One region of the Rhizobium gallicum bv. gallicum R602sp genome, then DNA from elsewhere that is predicted to be linked to it. Evidence: riboswitches for the same ligand, from Rfam matches in the RefSeq annotation. Region 1 holds a riboswitch; each other region holds the start of a gene.
The links. Region 1 has a riboswitch for thiamine pyrophosphate ahead of thiC (phosphomethylpyrimidine synthase ThiC). Riboswitches for the same ligand answer to the same signal wherever they lie in the genome.
Positions count from the first base shown of each region.

Region 2: another riboswitch for thiamine pyrophosphate. It lies ahead of thiB (thiamine ABC transporter substrate binding subunit); the one in region 1 lies ahead of thiC (phosphomethylpyrimidine synthase ThiC).
Region 3: another riboswitch for thiamine pyrophosphate. It lies ahead of thiD (bifunctional hydroxymethylpyrimidine kinase/phosphomethylpyrimidine kinase); the one in region 1 lies ahead of thiC (phosphomethylpyrimidine synthase ThiC).

Region 1 is NZ_CP006880.1:1,367,680-1,372,825, forward strand. Features, by position in the region: gene thiO (glycine oxidase ThiO) at 1-271, opposite strand, end outside; gene thiC (phosphomethylpyrimidine synthase ThiC) at 273-2,099, opposite strand; TPP riboswitch at 2,192-2,303, opposite strand; gene kduD (2-dehydro-3-deoxy-D-gluconate 5-dehydrogenase KduD) at 2,367-3,122, opposite strand; gene kduI (5-dehydro-4-deoxy-D-glucuronate isomerase) at 3,128-3,964, opposite strand; gene RGR602_RS29605 (GntR family transcriptional regulator) at 3,961-4,731, opposite strand; gene RGR602_RS29610 (DUF5054 domain-containing protein) at 4,920-5,146, opposite strand, start outside.
Region 2 is NZ_CP006877.1:3,987,137-3,992,282, forward strand. Features, by position in the region: gene RGR602_RS19490 (ABC transporter ATP-binding protein/permease) at 1-239, shown strand, start outside; gene RGR602_RS19495 (ABC-F family ATP-binding cassette domain-containing protein) at 324-2,150, opposite strand; gene RGR602_RS19500 (thiamine diphosphokinase) at 2,154-2,804, opposite strand; TPP riboswitch at 2,901-3,014, shown strand; gene thiB (thiamine ABC transporter substrate binding subunit) at 3,063-4,085, shown strand; gene thiP (thiamine/thiamine pyrophosphate ABC transporter permease ThiP) at 4,085-5,146, shown strand, end outside.
Region 3 is NZ_CP006880.1:1,107,433-1,112,578, forward strand. Features, by position in the region: gene RGR602_RS28420 (carbohydrate ABC transporter permease) at 1-701, shown strand, start outside; gene thiD (bifunctional hydroxymethylpyrimidine kinase/phosphomethylpyrimidine kinase) at 715-1,515, opposite strand; TPP riboswitch at 1,732-1,828, opposite strand; gene RGR602_RS28430 (FkbM family methyltransferase) at 2,034-2,654, opposite strand; gene RGR602_RS28435 (O-antigen ligase family protein) at 2,944-4,212, shown strand; gene RGR602_RS28440 (HAD family hydrolase) at 4,240-4,938, opposite strand; gene RGR602_RS39540 (ATP-grasp domain-containing protein) at 4,931-5,146, opposite strand, start outside.

The DNA of each region.
Region 1 (5,146 bases):
GGGCCGGCGCGACCACGAGCGTACCATTGCGTCGCACTTCTCCCGGCACCATCGCCTCCCACCGGTCGGCGGCGTCGAGGCCCTGTAAGAGCACTGCTTCGTCAGCACTTTCCCGCTCGCACCAAGGCGCCAGCATTCCGCCGGCAAACCAGGATGCGGCACCCCTGAAACCCTCATTCGGATCCACGACCGTCACATCAGCACCGCGGGCTTGAAGCGCATGGGCAACCGAGAGGCCGGCAACGCCGGCCCCTTTGACAAGCACGCGCATCTCAGTCGCCCGAATGCTGAAGTGCTTCGATTGGAACGTAGAGATCCCCGCCCTCTCGGAATTTTGCTGCCATCGCATCCAGGCCCTCCTTCTGCGCCTCGGCGCGAATGTCGTGCGAAATCCGCATGGAGCAGAATTTCGGGCCGCACATCGAGCAGAAATGCGCGACCTTGTGCGCCTCTTTCGGCAGCGTTTCGTCATGGAAGCTGCGGGCTGTTTCCGGGTCTAGCGAGAGATTGAACTGATCCTCCCAGCGGAACTCGAAGCGGGCGCGGGACAATGCGTCGTCGCGAAGACGCGCGGCCGGATGTCCCTTGGCGAGGTCGGCGGCATGCGCTGCGATTTTGTAGGTGATCACCCCGGTCTTGACATCATTGCGATCCGGCAACCCCAGATGCTCCTTTGGCGTGACATAGCAAAGCATGGCCGTCCCGAACCAACCAATCATCGCAGCTCCTATGCCTGAGGTGATATGGTCGTAGCCGGGTGCGATATCCGTCGTCAGAGGGCCGAGCGTGTAGAAGGGCGCCTCGCCGCAGACGGCAAGCTGCTTGTCCATGTTTTCCTTGATCTTGTGCATCGGAACATGGCCTGGCCCTTCGATCATCACTTGGCAGTCCTTTTCCCAGGCAATCTTCGTCAGTTCGCCAAGGGTTTCGAGCTCGGCGAACTGCGCTGCGTCATTGGCATCGGCAATCGAGCCCGGCCGCAGGCCGTCGCCGAGCGAGAAGGAGACATCATAGGCGCGGCAGATATCGCAGATCTCCTCGAAATGCTCGTAAAGAAAACTCTCACGGTGGTGATGCAGACACCACTTCGCCATGATCGAGCCGCCGCGCGAGACGATTCCGGTCACCCGGTTGACGGTCAGCGGGATATAGTGGAGCCGCACGCCGGCATGGATGGTGAAATAGTCGACACCCTGTTCCGCCTGTTCGATCAGCGTGTCACGATAAACCTCCCATGTCAGGTTCTCGGCAACGCCTTCGACCTTTTCCAGCGCCTGGTAGAGCGGCACGGTACCGATCGGCAATGGCGAATTGCGGATGATCCATTCGCGGATATTGTGGATGTTGCGGCCGGTCGAAAGGTCCATGACCGTATCGGCACCCCAGCGCGCCGCCCAAACCATCTTTTCGACCTCTTCGGCCATCGACGAAGTGACGGCGGAATTGCCGATATTGGCGTTGATTTTCACCAGGAAGTTGCGACCGATGATCATCGGTTCGGCCTCCGGATGATTGATGTTGGCGGGGATGATCGCGCGGCCTGCGGCCACTTCCTGCCGGACGAATTCCGGTGTGACATAGTCGGGGATATGGGCACCGAAGCTTTCGCCGTCGCGCACTATGGCCTCGCCTTGAGCCTTTCGGCCGAGATTTTCGCGGATGGCGATGAATTCCATTTCCGGCGTGATGATGCCGGCACGCGCATAGGCAAGCTGGGTGACGGCCTTGCCATTCTTGGCCCGCAGCGGCTGGCGCTGGCCGGGAAATTCGGGCGTCAGCCGCTCACCGCTGGCAAAACCATTGTCTTCCGGGCGCACGTGGCGACCCTGATAGGCCTCGACGTCGCCGCGGGCCAGCACCCAGTCGCGCCGAAGCTGAGGCAAGCCTTCTTCGATGCGAATATCGGCCCCCTCGACCGTATAAGGGCCAGACGAATCATAGACCGCGACTGGCGGCTCGCCTGCGGTCGGATGAACGCTGATCTCGCGCATAGGCACGCGAATGCCGGGATGGATATCTCCCGCAACGTAAACTTTGCGGGATGCCGGCAACGGGCCGGTGGTAACGGTCGGGGTAATGGTCTTTGCGGCAATATTCATGGTTTGAGGCTCCAAGTTGTGATTGGAGACCCAGTCCTCAGCCGGAATGATGGAAAGACGCCGGCATGGATTCCACGCGTGAATTCCAAGCCTTTCGAGCGCTCGCACCGTCCCTACGCCAGTATGAACTGGATCAGGTTCAACGGGTCACTGCGCGCGACAGCAGTATCTCAGCCCCTTGCCGGGACCCCCCTGGTGAATGTTCAAAGGTTAAGGTCGGGTGTCGCCGGTGTCAAGACGAGCGGCTCACGTCACCCTCCTTTGCAGTCAGCGTGCCAGCCACCCGCCGTCGACCGGCAGGACGGTGCCGTGGACGTAGTCGGACGCGGATGAGGCGAGAAACACCGCCGCACCGCCGAGTTCGGCGGGCACTCCCCACCGCCCTGCCGGGATGCGTGCCAGAATGGCGGTACTGCGGTCCAAATCTTCTCGGAGCGCCGTCGTGTTGTTGGTGACAAAGTAGCCGGGCGCGATGGCGTTGACGTTGACGCCTTTGGCTGCCCATTCGCAGGCAAGCAGCCTTGTGACACCGGCAAGGCCGCTCTTGGAGGCCGTGTAGGACGGAATGCGGATGCCGCCTTGGAAGGACAGCAGCGAGGCGATGTTGATAATCTTGCCCCTGCCCTTTTCGATCATGTGGCGGCCAGCGGCCTGAGCCAGGAAGAAGGCCGTTTTGAGATTGGTGTCGATGACTGCGTCCCAGTCTTCCTCGGTGAAGTCGATCGCATCGGCGCGGCGAATGATACCGGCATTGTTGACGAGGATGTCGAGTGCACCGAAGGCCGAGAGCGTTTCGGCGACGATGCGCTTTACCGGCGCGATCGTGCCAAGATCGGCGTTGATGGCGTGGAAGCGCGCGCCAGCCTCCGTGACCATCGCCTCGGTTTCATCCATGGACGAGCGGCCGACGGCGGCAATCGAGGCACCTGCTTGCGCAAGCGCCATCGCAATGCCCTGCCCTATGCCAGTATTGGCGCCGGTGACAATGGCCACGCGGCCGGAAAGATCAAATGGGTTTGCCATTGGACTTACCTTAAATCTGCAATCGCGATCTGATCCATGTCGGTGAAGCTCTTGTTGTCACCGGCCATCGCCCAGATGAAGCTGTAATTCTTGGTGCCAGCACCTGAATGGATCGACCACGGAGGCGAGATGATCGCCTGCTCGTTTGCAACCAGCATGTGCCGGGTCTCCTGCGGTTCGCCCATGAAATGGAAGATGCGCTGATCGGCATCGAGATCGAAGTACAGGTAGGCTTCCATGCGACGGTCATGGATGTGGCTCGGCATGGTGTTCCAGATGCTGCCCGGCTCCAGCACGGTCAGTCCCATGGTGAGCTGGCAGGACTGGCAGACCTCGGGATGGATGAACTGGAAGATTGATCGCCTGTTGGCAGTTGCCGCTTCGCCAAACGTGAGATGCCGAGCCTGTTCGCGCGTCAATAGCACCGTGGGATGCGGTTGATGTGCCGGCGTCGAAACGAGGTAGAATTTGGCGGGATTACCGGCATCAGCACTTTCGAAGCGGATGTCCACCGCGCCCTTGCCGATATATAGGCAATCGTATTTCGCGCTGTCGTACGCCTTGCCGTCGACCAGGACGCGGCCTGCTCCCCCGATGTTCAGCGCACCGAGTTCGCGTTCGGCAAGGAAGGTTTCCTGGCCGATTGCTTTTGGCGCCGTCAACGTGAGCGCGGCGCCGAGCGGCATTGCGCCGCCGATCACCATGCGGTCGTAATGCGAATAGGTAAGCCTGATTTCGCCGCCTTCGAAGACGGTGTCGACAAGAAAGTGGCGTCGCAGTGTGTCGGTGTCGTAGGCGCGGACGGCCTCGGGATGGGAAGCATGTCTTACGTCGACTTTCATTGAAAATTTCCTTTCTTTTCAGTGCATACCAAAGATTTCTTCGCATCTTCGATAAAGTAATTCGGGTCCCAGATTTCGGCCCTTTCGACCTCGTACAGAAGTCTGCCGAGATGGAGGTCCATTGCCTCGACGGCACCCTTCTTGTCGCCCCTGCGCATATAGCCGATGACGGTCGAATGCTCCTCGATGACGCGGGCGAGACGGCCATCCTGCGGCAACGTCAGGAGGCGGTAACGGTCGCTGTGCACCTTGACCTGCTCGATAATTGCCCAGATGCCGGAAAAGCCGGCGATATCGCTGATCAGTTTGTGGAAATCGATATCAAGCCGGTGGAATGCCGCCACGTCGCCATTGCGAAGGCAGGCGCCAAGGTCGTCGAGATTGCGATCGAGCAGGCGGATGCCGGCTGGCGTCATCTTGTCGACGGCATGGCCGACGGTGGTTATCTCAAGGGCTTTGCGCACAAGAATGGCTTCATAGAGAGCGCGGCGCGGAATGCGCGAGACGAACGTGCCGGACTGGGGAAAGATATCAACGAGGCCATCGTCGGAAAGACGTAAGATCGCCTCGCGGATCGGCGTTCGGCTGACGCCGAAATGCGCCTCCAACTCCTTCTCGCTCAACAAGTCCATGGGCTTGCGCCGAAGCGAGAGGATGTCGTCGCGCAAGACATCGTAGACCAGGGTTGCGGCGCGAGGAGCTGCGGCACGCTGATGGGAAAGTTGGGTTACGCCCGCCAAGGACCGCTTCTTGCGTGCTTCGCTCATTGGCCACGCGTTTTGTCAAATCGCAGTTTGAAATACCGATTGACTTGCACCGATTGCCCTCCCGCAGGCCTTCGCGGAAGTAGTATATTAGTATCTGACTGCGGGCAACGGAAAATCGATCGATGGATGGGCGAATAAAAAGGGGCGGCGTGAAAGCGGCAAACGTTAGCAACCAGGAGGCTGGCTCCTTAGGTGACTCTGAGACGGTAGCGCGCCGAAAAGTCGCCTTCCCACCACATGGGAAAGTTCGTACCCCATTTATTGTTGTGCAGGTTGAAGCGCACGCCGTCGGAAAAGTCAGGCAACGCTTTGCAAAAAGTCATAAAATCCCAGTTTTGCGGTGCGACGAGCGGCGTGTCGAATGGTTCGATGGACAGCACAGTCCCATTCATATCGCCACGAACGCCGCTAACAG
Region 2 (5,146 bases), on a different replicon from region 1:
GCTGGATCATCTTCGACGAAGTGCTGGAAGGTCTTGAGCCGGAATCGCAATCAACCCTGATGGCGCTGCTGGCGACGCTATCCGATTCCACCATGATTTATATCGGACGTTCCGAGGCCTACCTCGAAACCTTCAATCCGCGCGAGTTGCATTTGCATCCACTGGCGGCGCAGATCGAGCAGTCGGCCTCCCCGGCAGCAGGAACTGGCACGGCACACGCACCTGCACCGGTCATCTGAACGTCGCAGTACCATCCGTTCGTACCAATGCAAGAGCTGCGCGATCTGACAAAAGGCGGAAGCCTTTCCTCTTCAGGACGGAACCTAGCCCTCCAGCTCTTCGCGCAGCATTTCAAGCTCCAACCATTCTTCTTCCATCTTCGTCAGGCTATCGCGCAGCTTTTCCATCTCCGCCGCAAGCCGGTTGAAGGTGGCAGTATCTTTGCTGAAGAGATCGGGATCGGCCATCTTCTCTTCGCGCCTGGCGATTTCAGCTTCTGCCTTGGCCATTTCCTTGGGCAGGGTTTCGAGCGCGAATTTCTGCTTGTAGGAGAGCTTGCCTTTGCTCTTCGAGGCATCTGCCACAGAAGCAGCCGACTCAGCTTTCGGCTTCTCCGCGGTCTTTTCGATCTTCTTCCGCTCCTCCATTGCGCCCTTGCGCTGGGCAAGCATATCGGAATAACCGCCGGCATATTCGATCCAGCGCCCATCAGGCGCGTCGGGGACGGCGGGCGCAATTGTCGAGGTCACCGTGCGGTCGAGGAAGTCTCGGTCGTGGCTCACGAGGATGACCGTGCCCGGGAAGCCGGCGACGATTTCCTGCAGCAGGTCCAGCGTCTCGAGATCGAGGTCGTTGGTGGGTTCATCGAGGATCAGAAGGTTGGTCGGGCGCGCAAGGATGCGCGCCAGCATCAGCCGCGCGCGCTCGCCGCCTGACAGGTTCCTGATCGGCGTGCGCGCCTGCTCCGGCTGGAAGAGGAACTCCTTCATGTAGCCGGTGACGTGGCGTTGCTCCCCGTTCACCAGCAGGTTCTCGCCGCGCCCGTCGGTCAGGTAGTGCGCGAGCGTATCCTCCAGATTGAGATCTTCGCGCTTCTGGTCGAGCGTTGCAATCTCGAGATTGGTCCCGAGCTTCACCGTGCCGCTGTCCGGCGAAAGCTGTCCCGTCAGCATCTTCAGAATCGTCGTCTTGCCCGCGCCGTTTGGTCCGACCAGACCGATGCAATCGCCGCGATGGACGCGGATGGAGAACGGCGCAACAATTTGACGGTCATCGAAAGTCTTGGCGATCTTTTCCGCTTCGATCACCAGCTTGCCGGATTCCTGCGCATCGGACAGCGCAGCCTGCACGGTCCCCTGCGGCCCCTTGTGGCCACGATGCTGCGAGCGCATGGTCTGCAACTCGCCGAGGCGGCGCATGTTGCGCTTGCGCCGAGCGGTTACGCCATAGCGCAGCCAGTGCTCCTCGCGTTCAATCGCCTTGCCGAGCTTGTGCTGCTCCAGTTCTTCCGCCTCAAGCACCTGATCGCGCCAGGCTTCGAAATTGGCAAAGCCACGATCGAGCCGCCGCGACATTCCCCTGTCGAGCCAGACGGTCGCCGTGGAGACCTTTTCGAGGAAACGGCGGTCGTGGGAGATCATGACCAGCGCGCTGCGGCTTTTCTGGAGTTCGCCTTCAAGCCATTCAATGGTCGGAAGGTCGAGATGGTTCGTCGGCTCATCAAGCAGGAGAATATCCGGTTCAGGCGCCAGCACGCGGGCAAGCGCTACGCGTCGCGCTTCGCCGCCGGAGAGGTTTGTCGGGTCCTCTTCGCCAGTGAGGCCAAGATGCGAGAGGAGGTAGGTCACGCGATAAGGGTCATCGCCCGGCCCAAGACCGGCTTCCGCATAAGCCTGCACCGTCTTGAAACCGGCGAAATCCGGTGCCTGCTCCAAATAGCGCACCGTCGAGGATGGATGGCGGAAAACCTCGCCCGATTGCGATTCAACGATTCCGGCCGCAATCTTCAGAAGGGTCGATTTGCCCGACCCGTTACGGCCGACCAGACAGATCTTATCGCCCGGCTCGACCTGCAAGGCCGCGCCGGCCAAGAGAGGCGTTCCGCCGAAGCTTAGGAAGATATCGTCGAGTTTCAGGATGGGAGGGGCCAAAAATCAGACTCCGGAAAAATCATGGGGGCGGGCAAGGACGATCGCCCGGCCGCTGCCGAGCGTAAAACGAACCTTGCCTTCCGCGATGTTGGAAATGGTACGCGAGGAGCCGAAGGGCAAATGAAAATCGATGAGCGGATACCGGGCATTCTCGATATAAAGACCATGCAGTTCGCTGAATCCGGACACCGAAAAGAGGCTGTTCCTCGGCAAATCGAGCTCAATTTTGCCAGCGAGAAGCGGCACGGCCTCCTCCGTTCCGGAGGTCAACAGAATGTCGAAGCCCTGTTCGGCAAGGCTGACGGCGTAAAGCAGGAGCTGCAGCGCGTGGTCCGAGCGCTCGCCACCGAGCGCACCGGCAAGGACAAGTCGCCGTGCGCCGCGCGCAATCGCATCCGACACAGCGATTTCACCATCCGTTGCGGCCTTGGCGGCAGGGTAGGGCTGTTTCGGGACATGCGGAAATGCGCCCTCCAGATCCGGCGGCGTGGAATCGAAATCCCCGACCCAGAGCTCCGGCACCACGCCAAGCGCTGCTGCATGCCGCATACCGCCGTCGGCGGCGATGAAGCGGCTGCCTGAAACGGCAGAACGCAGGCGCTCGGTCAGGACGAGTTCGCCGCCGAGCAGGATCGTGAAAGTGGATTGGCTCATGGCATTGCCCATAGCGCAAAGCAGGGGCCAAGGGAAAGGGGCTACAGTCAGCGCGCTTCGCCCTTGTCATAAAGCCTTCATGGCGATACATCTGCCGATGCTCTAACGGGGTGCCTGGATGTCCGCAAGGATGCCGGCTGAGAGGCATCGAGCCAACCCGCGGAACCTGATCCGGTTAACACCGGCGGAGGGATTAGACGCGTGACATTCGGCAACGCCCTTTTCCCAATCAAAAGAAACTCAAGGAGGAGGCGCGCCATGTCCGGCCGCACATCGATCATCTCTTCGCTGACCGCAGCATTTTTCGCCGCGACGCTCGGCTTGTCTGCCGCGTACGGCGCTGAAAAGACGCTCACCATATACACTTACGAAAGTTTCACGTCCGAATGGGGACCCGGGCCGAAGGTCAAGGACGCTTTCGAGAAGACATGCGGCTGCACGGTCAATTTCGTCAGCGTCGCCGATGGCGTCGCCCTGCTTTCGCGTTTGAAGCTCGAGGGAGCTTCGACCAAGGCCGACATCGTCCTCGGCATCGACACGAACCTCGTCACCGAAGCCAAGGAGACCGGCCTGTTCGACGCAAGTGGTGTCGATGTCGGCGCGCTGAAGGTGCCGGGCGGCTTCGTGGACGATGTCTTCGTTCCCTACGACTACGGTCACTTCGCGATCATCTACGATACACAAACGATCAAGGACCCGCCTCAGAGCATGAAGGATCTGGTCGAAGGTGATCCTTCGCAGAAGCTCGTCATCGAAGATCCGCGAACCTCGACGCCGGGCCTCGGCCTGCTGCTCTGGGTCAAATCCATTTACGGCGACAAGGCGCCGGAAGCCTGGGGCAAGCTCAAGAACCGCATCCTGACGGTCACGCCCGGCTGGTCCGAGGCCTATGGCCTGTTCACCAAGGGCGAGGCGCCGATGGTGCTGTCTTATACCACATCCCCCGCCTATCACATGGTGACTGAGAATACCGATCGCTACCAGGCCGCAGCCTTCTCGGAAGGCCACTATATCCAAATCGAAGTCGCGGGCCTTTTGAAGAATGCTCCGGACAAGGATCTTGCCCGCGACTTCCTGGAGTTCATGATGACGCCCGGCTTCCAGGATACCATCCCGACGAACAACTGGATGATGCCCGTTTCCGCGACCTCCAAGCCGCTGCCGGATGCCTTTAGCAAGCTCGTCAATCCTGCCAAGACCTTCTTGATGAGCTCCGACGAGGTCGCCAGGAGCCGCAAGGCCTGGATCGACGAGTGGCTTGCGGCGATGAGCATGAACTGATGCTGCAGACCGCAGCCGAACGGCAGCGTGCATTGACTGGCGGGGCGATCAGCCTCGCCGCCGTCACGTTGTTTGTCGGCCTTGCGGCGTTCTCGTTGCTTTTTGCCGGAGGCGGCGCGGCCATCGTCGGCATTCTTTTCGATCCATATATTCTGCGTGTGCTGCGCTTCACGCTGCTGCAGGCGCTCCTTTCGACCGCGCTTTCCATCGCCTTCGCGATTCCGGTCGCACGCGCGCTCGCACGCCAGCCGCATTTTCCAGGACGCATCTGGATCATCCGCCTGATGGCGGTTCCTATGGGGCTGCCGGTTCTGATCGGCGCACTCGGCATGATCGGGATATGGGGCAGGCATGGGCTGTTGAACTGGCTTATGATGAACATCGGGCTTGACGAACCGGTGAGCATCTATGGGTTAACCGGCATCCTTCTCGCCCATGTCTTCTTCAACCTACCGCTTGCCTGCCGCCTGATGCTTGCAGGTCTCGAACGCGTGCCCGCCGAATACTGGCTGATGGCGAGCACCCTCGGCATGCGGCCCCGCTCGGTCTTCCGCTTCATTGAATGGCCGGCGATCCGCCCGCTTATTCCCGGGATAGCCGGATTGGTCTTCATGCTCTGCGCCACCAGCTTCACGTTGGTGCTAACCCTCGGTGGCGGCCCGGCAGCAACCACGATCGAGGTCGCGATCTACCAGTCGCTCCGTTTCGATTTCGACCCCGGCCGCGCAATCGCGTTGTCGCTCCTGCAGATCGCGCTGACGGCGATGATCCTCGGCGCGATGGCACTTTTTCCGCCTGCCGGAGATGAGGGCCTGACCGAAGGCCAAGACATCAAGCGGCTTGATGGCAAAGGGCCATGTGCCAGATTGGCCGACAGCCTGCTTTTGCTGATCGCCGTTCTCTTCCTCGGTCTTCCCCTTGTGTCGATCATCGCCGCCGGGTTGCACGCCGATCTCATAAAGCTGCTGCAGGAGCCGATCTTCTGGCAGTCAGCCGGGATGAGCTTGGCGATCTCGCTTTCGGCCGCCCTGCTCTCGATCATCCTTTCGATAGCCATGATT
Region 3 (5,146 bases), 260 kb from region 1:
ATCCCTTTGGGCTCCCTACAGAGTGGCAATGGTCGAACTATACCGATATCCTCTTCGCGGAGCGATACTGGCTGCAGATCTTCAATTCGTTGGTAATTGCAGCGCTCACGGTCTCTCTCACGCTGATCGTCTCGTCGATGGCCGCCTTCACCTTTGCGCATGTCCGTTTCTTCGGCTCGTCGTTCCTGCTGAACTATTTCCTGCTCGGCCTGATGTTTCCGGCAGCAACGGCGATCCTGCCGCTCTTCATCCGCATCCGCGATCTGGGTCTTCTCGATACCTATTGGGGCGTGGTGCTGCCGCAGGTCGCATTCGGCCTCGGCATGAGCATTCTGCTTTTCAGGAATTATTTCAAAAACCTCCCGGAAGAATTGTTCCAGGCGGCCTTTGTCGACGGTTGCGGCTATCTGCGCTTCTTCTGGTACATCTCGCTACCGCTTGCGCGGCCGATCATTGCAACCATCAGCATCATCTCCTTCGTTGGCAGCTGGAACAGTTATATCCTGCCGCTGATCATGCTGAATTCGGAATCGAAATATCCGTGGCCGCTCGGCATCATGGTCTATCGCGGCGAGTATGGCACCGAATGGCAGCTGGTGCTCGCCTTCATCACGCTTACCATCCTGCCGACGGTGATCGTGTTCTTCGTGGCCCAAAAGCATATCATCGCCGGTCTGACCGCTGGCGCCGTGAAGACCTAAGCAGACCCGTGCATCATGGCCAGAGCTGATGAAAATGCTGAACCGGACCATGGCCCGAACCGACGCTGAGCGTGCCGGCTTTGGCAACGGCGGCAGCCAGGTAATCTTTGGCTGTCGCGACCGCGGCCTCGAGCGATCCGCCCTTTGCGAGCTCTGCTGCAAGCGCGCTCGAAAGCGTGCAGCCGGTGCCGTGCGTGTTCTTGGTCGGAACGCGTGGCGCTTCAAACCAGGTAATCCCGCTTTCGCTTACCAGGACGTCAGGGCTTTGCATCCCGCCAAGATGGCCACCCTTTACGAGAACGGCAGAGGGACCGAGCCCACGCAGCTTTTCCGCTTGCCGCTCCATTGCATCTCGGGTCCCTGCAACCGGCTCTCCGAGCAGAGCGGCGGCTTCTGGCAGATTGGGGGTAAGAAGAGTTGCGAGCGGCAAAAGCCGGGTCTTGAGAAAATCGATGGCTTCAACATCTAGGAGGGCAGCACCTCCTTTGGCAATCATCACCGGATCGAGCACGATCGGTATGCCGCAGTGCGGCAAGAGCGCATTGGCGACAGCTTCGGCAATCGGTGCATTGGCGATCATGCCGATCTTCACCGCATCGACGCGGATATCGGCGAAGATCATGCCGATCTGCTCGGCGACGAAGTCAGCGGGAACTGCATGCACGCTGGAAACGCCCTGGGTATTCTGAGCCGTCAAGGCGGTCAAAACGGCCATGCCATAGGTGGCGCGCGCCGAACAGGTTTTCAAATCGGCCTGGACGCCCGCGCCGCCCGAAGGGTCGGAGCCGGCAATGGAAAGAACGTTACATATCATGCGCGTGCCTTTCGGATTGCGTCAGTCATGGTCGCGAGCTGCACAAGCGCGTCAACGAAACGCCTGAAATGGATCCAGACCCGATATTCATCGCGACGTAGTCGGTGATGATTGCACGAGCAGCGGCGTCGCGCCCCTGGCAGCGAGTGTCCGGGTGAACTTCGTATCGGCATCTGCCCCTTTCCGGCGGGGCAAATGCGCGGGGAGCCGGACTGAACAAGGCTCCGAGCGACTCCCTCCGCCAGCATTATCCGGTTCAGGTTCGAAGGGTACTTCTCAGCCCGTCTTGCAACGAACGCCCCTGTCTCTCATCGCGGTCTTCATTGCAGACAAATCTCTGTCTGTCACCCCTAAAAAAAGCATGGCTGTATTGCCTGACGTCAGATCCCGCTACCAACATCTGCGCTTTGAGAGCCTTATGAGCGAAGGCGGGAATAACGACGTTTTCATGCCGCTCTTGTATTTCGGCAAGCGGCGGAGTTGAAAGCTTCGATGACGGGATGACGAGAACGAACCCCTCAATGCTGCGATACTTGTTGGGACGCTCCGGCGCGTTCGGCCGGAATGCACACCCACTCGGGGCGACTGCGATCATGAATTGCGTAATCGTTTTCGCTAAATATCCTGGCTACATCGTCAAAATTCTCGGTAACTTCCACCACTATAAGTGGCCTTATATTCGCCAGACAGTGCGAACTGCCGAGAAGCACACGGTGTTCGGCACCCTCCACATCTATCTTCAGCAGCGCCGGACGAAGGCCCGTCTCTTCCAAGAACGTGTCAAGCTGCATCATCTCGACCGTGACGGATTCCATCAGCGCATCGCTGAACGCATTTTCTCGGTTTTGTTCAAAATTTTTATAGTTTTTGTCCAATGAATTGTTCTGGCCCGATAGGCCTTCTATCCAGAATTCCACGGGGCCATCGAGATCTCCACACGCGGCCTCAACGATTTTAATGTTCGCAAAGCGCTCTGTATTGGTTCGAAGATATGGCAAATTGTTGGGCCCAGGTTCGAAAACGATAACAGTACCGTCATTGCCAACAATCTTTGCTAAATGAACCGAAAGATAGCCGATATGGCCGCCCAGCTCGACAACGATATCTCCGGGCTTTGCAAGCTCGGCGAGCGTCTTCATGATATGCTTCTCGCGGTGCTTCCCTTTGAACCAATATCCCCGATGTCTATACAGGTTTAATCTTATGGGCGCATCGCGCCACCAATGATGGCGCACGGTAATATCGCGCGTTCCCCAAGTGCGAAGGAAATGTAGTGCAACTCGCCGCAGAGGACGGTATCTCGCCAGACTTCGCAGCGGCATCGTACGGTCTCCGATCGAAGATGATTGAAGGACAAGCTCTCCAAGCTTGGAAGTTACTTCACTTTTTTGCGTTTTAGAATACCTTAAACAGACGGAGGCGTTGGCGATGAGCTTAAATGACGTTACATCGGCTGATAAAATCGATGAACGTGCAAAGGGGCATGGACAACCTTCGGTCGCGACAATTTCGCAATCTTTGGAATTATATGCATTCTTTGCTGCTATATTTCTATGCTCGATGAATTATTTTAGAAGTGACTACATTTATTTCACGCTTGCAGATCTGTCTTTTTTTCTTTGCTTTTCCCTCGCTGTTGCGAATGCGAATATTGTCGTCGATGTAATTGGCAAGCTGAGCACGGCCGCCTGGTGTTTTGGGCTTGCCTTGCTGCTTTTGGGATTGACAGCAAGCAGCATCGTAAGCCCCGCGCCGGAACGGGGACTCGTGGTCGTCCTGCAGTATTTCTACGCGTACTTTATTGTGCTGCTTTTGTTTGGTGGAAGGAGCTATGACGAGCTCTTAGTGGCCGCAAAGATTTATGTCTTTTCGATATTTATAATTTGTATACACGGTATTTTTCTCATTCATGTTCTCGGAGAGACAAATACGCAGTTCGTCACCGGGAGCGGACGCTTTAACGGATTGATGGAAAGAGAAAATGCGTGCGCCGCCGTTATTGCGCTCGCAATTCAGGTCCTGCTTCTGCTCGTTTCCTTAAGAAAATTAAACAGGTTGCTCGCGCTTTGCGCGTTTATAGTCATGACCTACGGTCTTCTTCTGACTGGCTCTAATACCGGGCTTATTGGCTGCGGGATAGGCATTGCGATCTTTCTCTTGTTCAATCTTACGTGGAGAACGGTTGTGCCTGCCGCCGCTCTCTGCCTCTGCATTCCACTTGTCGCGATTACACCGTTGCGCGACTATCTGCCGGACGTTTTCCAAAAACGCGTGCTTACCGCTGTCGATACAGGAGACATCAGCCAGGCGGGAACGTTTGGTCGTCGCTTTGAGCTCATACAGGAGGCGGCCGGTCAAACGGGCTCCACGCTTTTGCTCGGGATTGGAGCGGATCAGTACCGAGTGAGCAGCGCCGTACAGAGGCCCGTACACAATATCTACCTGCTTCTTTGGACGGAGGGGGGCCTCATCGCGGCCCTTGGCTTTGCCGTCATGGTGATCAGCCTCTTGGGACCGGCGCTTGCGGCTAGTCGCATCAAGAACGGCCTTCCGTTCGCGATCTGCATCTTTGCGACAGTTGCGGCGTTTTTGGCTATGGGCAACGCAATGACTCATATGTATGGACGTTTTTGGCCGGTTCCGCTGCTTATTCCTGCCGTTCTAGCGCAGGCCTTTGTGAAACGATCGCAAGCGTAGTCCCTTGGGAGGGGTCGTGATTGTAAATTATGGCGCAGTGCGGAGCGTCGCGAGGCACGCGTCGAGATCAAGTAGACTGGTTATCACCGCATCGGGTCTCTGGTCAGGCTTGGTGGCGGATGCCATGTGGATGCGGCCGATCCGGGCAATCTGGATCGTCCTCCATCCCAGACGCCGCGGAGCGATAAAATCCTTGGCGGGATTGTCAGCTACGTAAACCAGCTCCGCGCACGGCACTCCTGACCATTCTTGGATAGCCTCGAACGCCCGCGGATGCGGTTTCCAAAACTTTGGGCCCCAGACATCTGTATAAATGATGTGGTCTAGAATCTCCTCAAGGCCCAGCGCCTTGACCTTTGCCATTTGTGTTGCTGCGTAGCCGTCGGTTATGAGGGCCAGGCGCGCCTTCCTCGCAGGATTGCAAAGATATTCCAAAGCATCGGGGGCCAACGCTATGCGTGGATGATGTTGCCGGTAAACTTCAATTAGCTTTGCAGTCAACGTCCGGTCCCCGGCCATGCCTGCAGCGGCGAGCGCTTCGTCGAACACGCGTGAGCGTCTGCCCGTAGCAAAGATTGCGTGGCAATGATCAGCGAAATTCGCAACGCCCATTTCTCGATCCAGCCACGCGGACGCGGCCTCGAAACCACTCTTGGCAAAGTCGCTTTCGAGATAGAGTGTGTCATCCAGATCGAAGACTAGAACACCACCTCGTGGTTCACACATCTTCACCATCCACGAAGATCGCTTCGTCGTAACGCAGCATCAACACGCCCGAATGCCAGTTGTCATGACAGCTTGCAGGTAAGCCCGAGACTTCCTCGAGCAGCCATTTTGCAAAATGCGCGCCCGCATGATCAGCCAGAGGATAGCCTCCTCCGAACCGTGCGTTGATCTCGATCACTTTGGGGCCGACAGCGCCGTCGTCCATAAT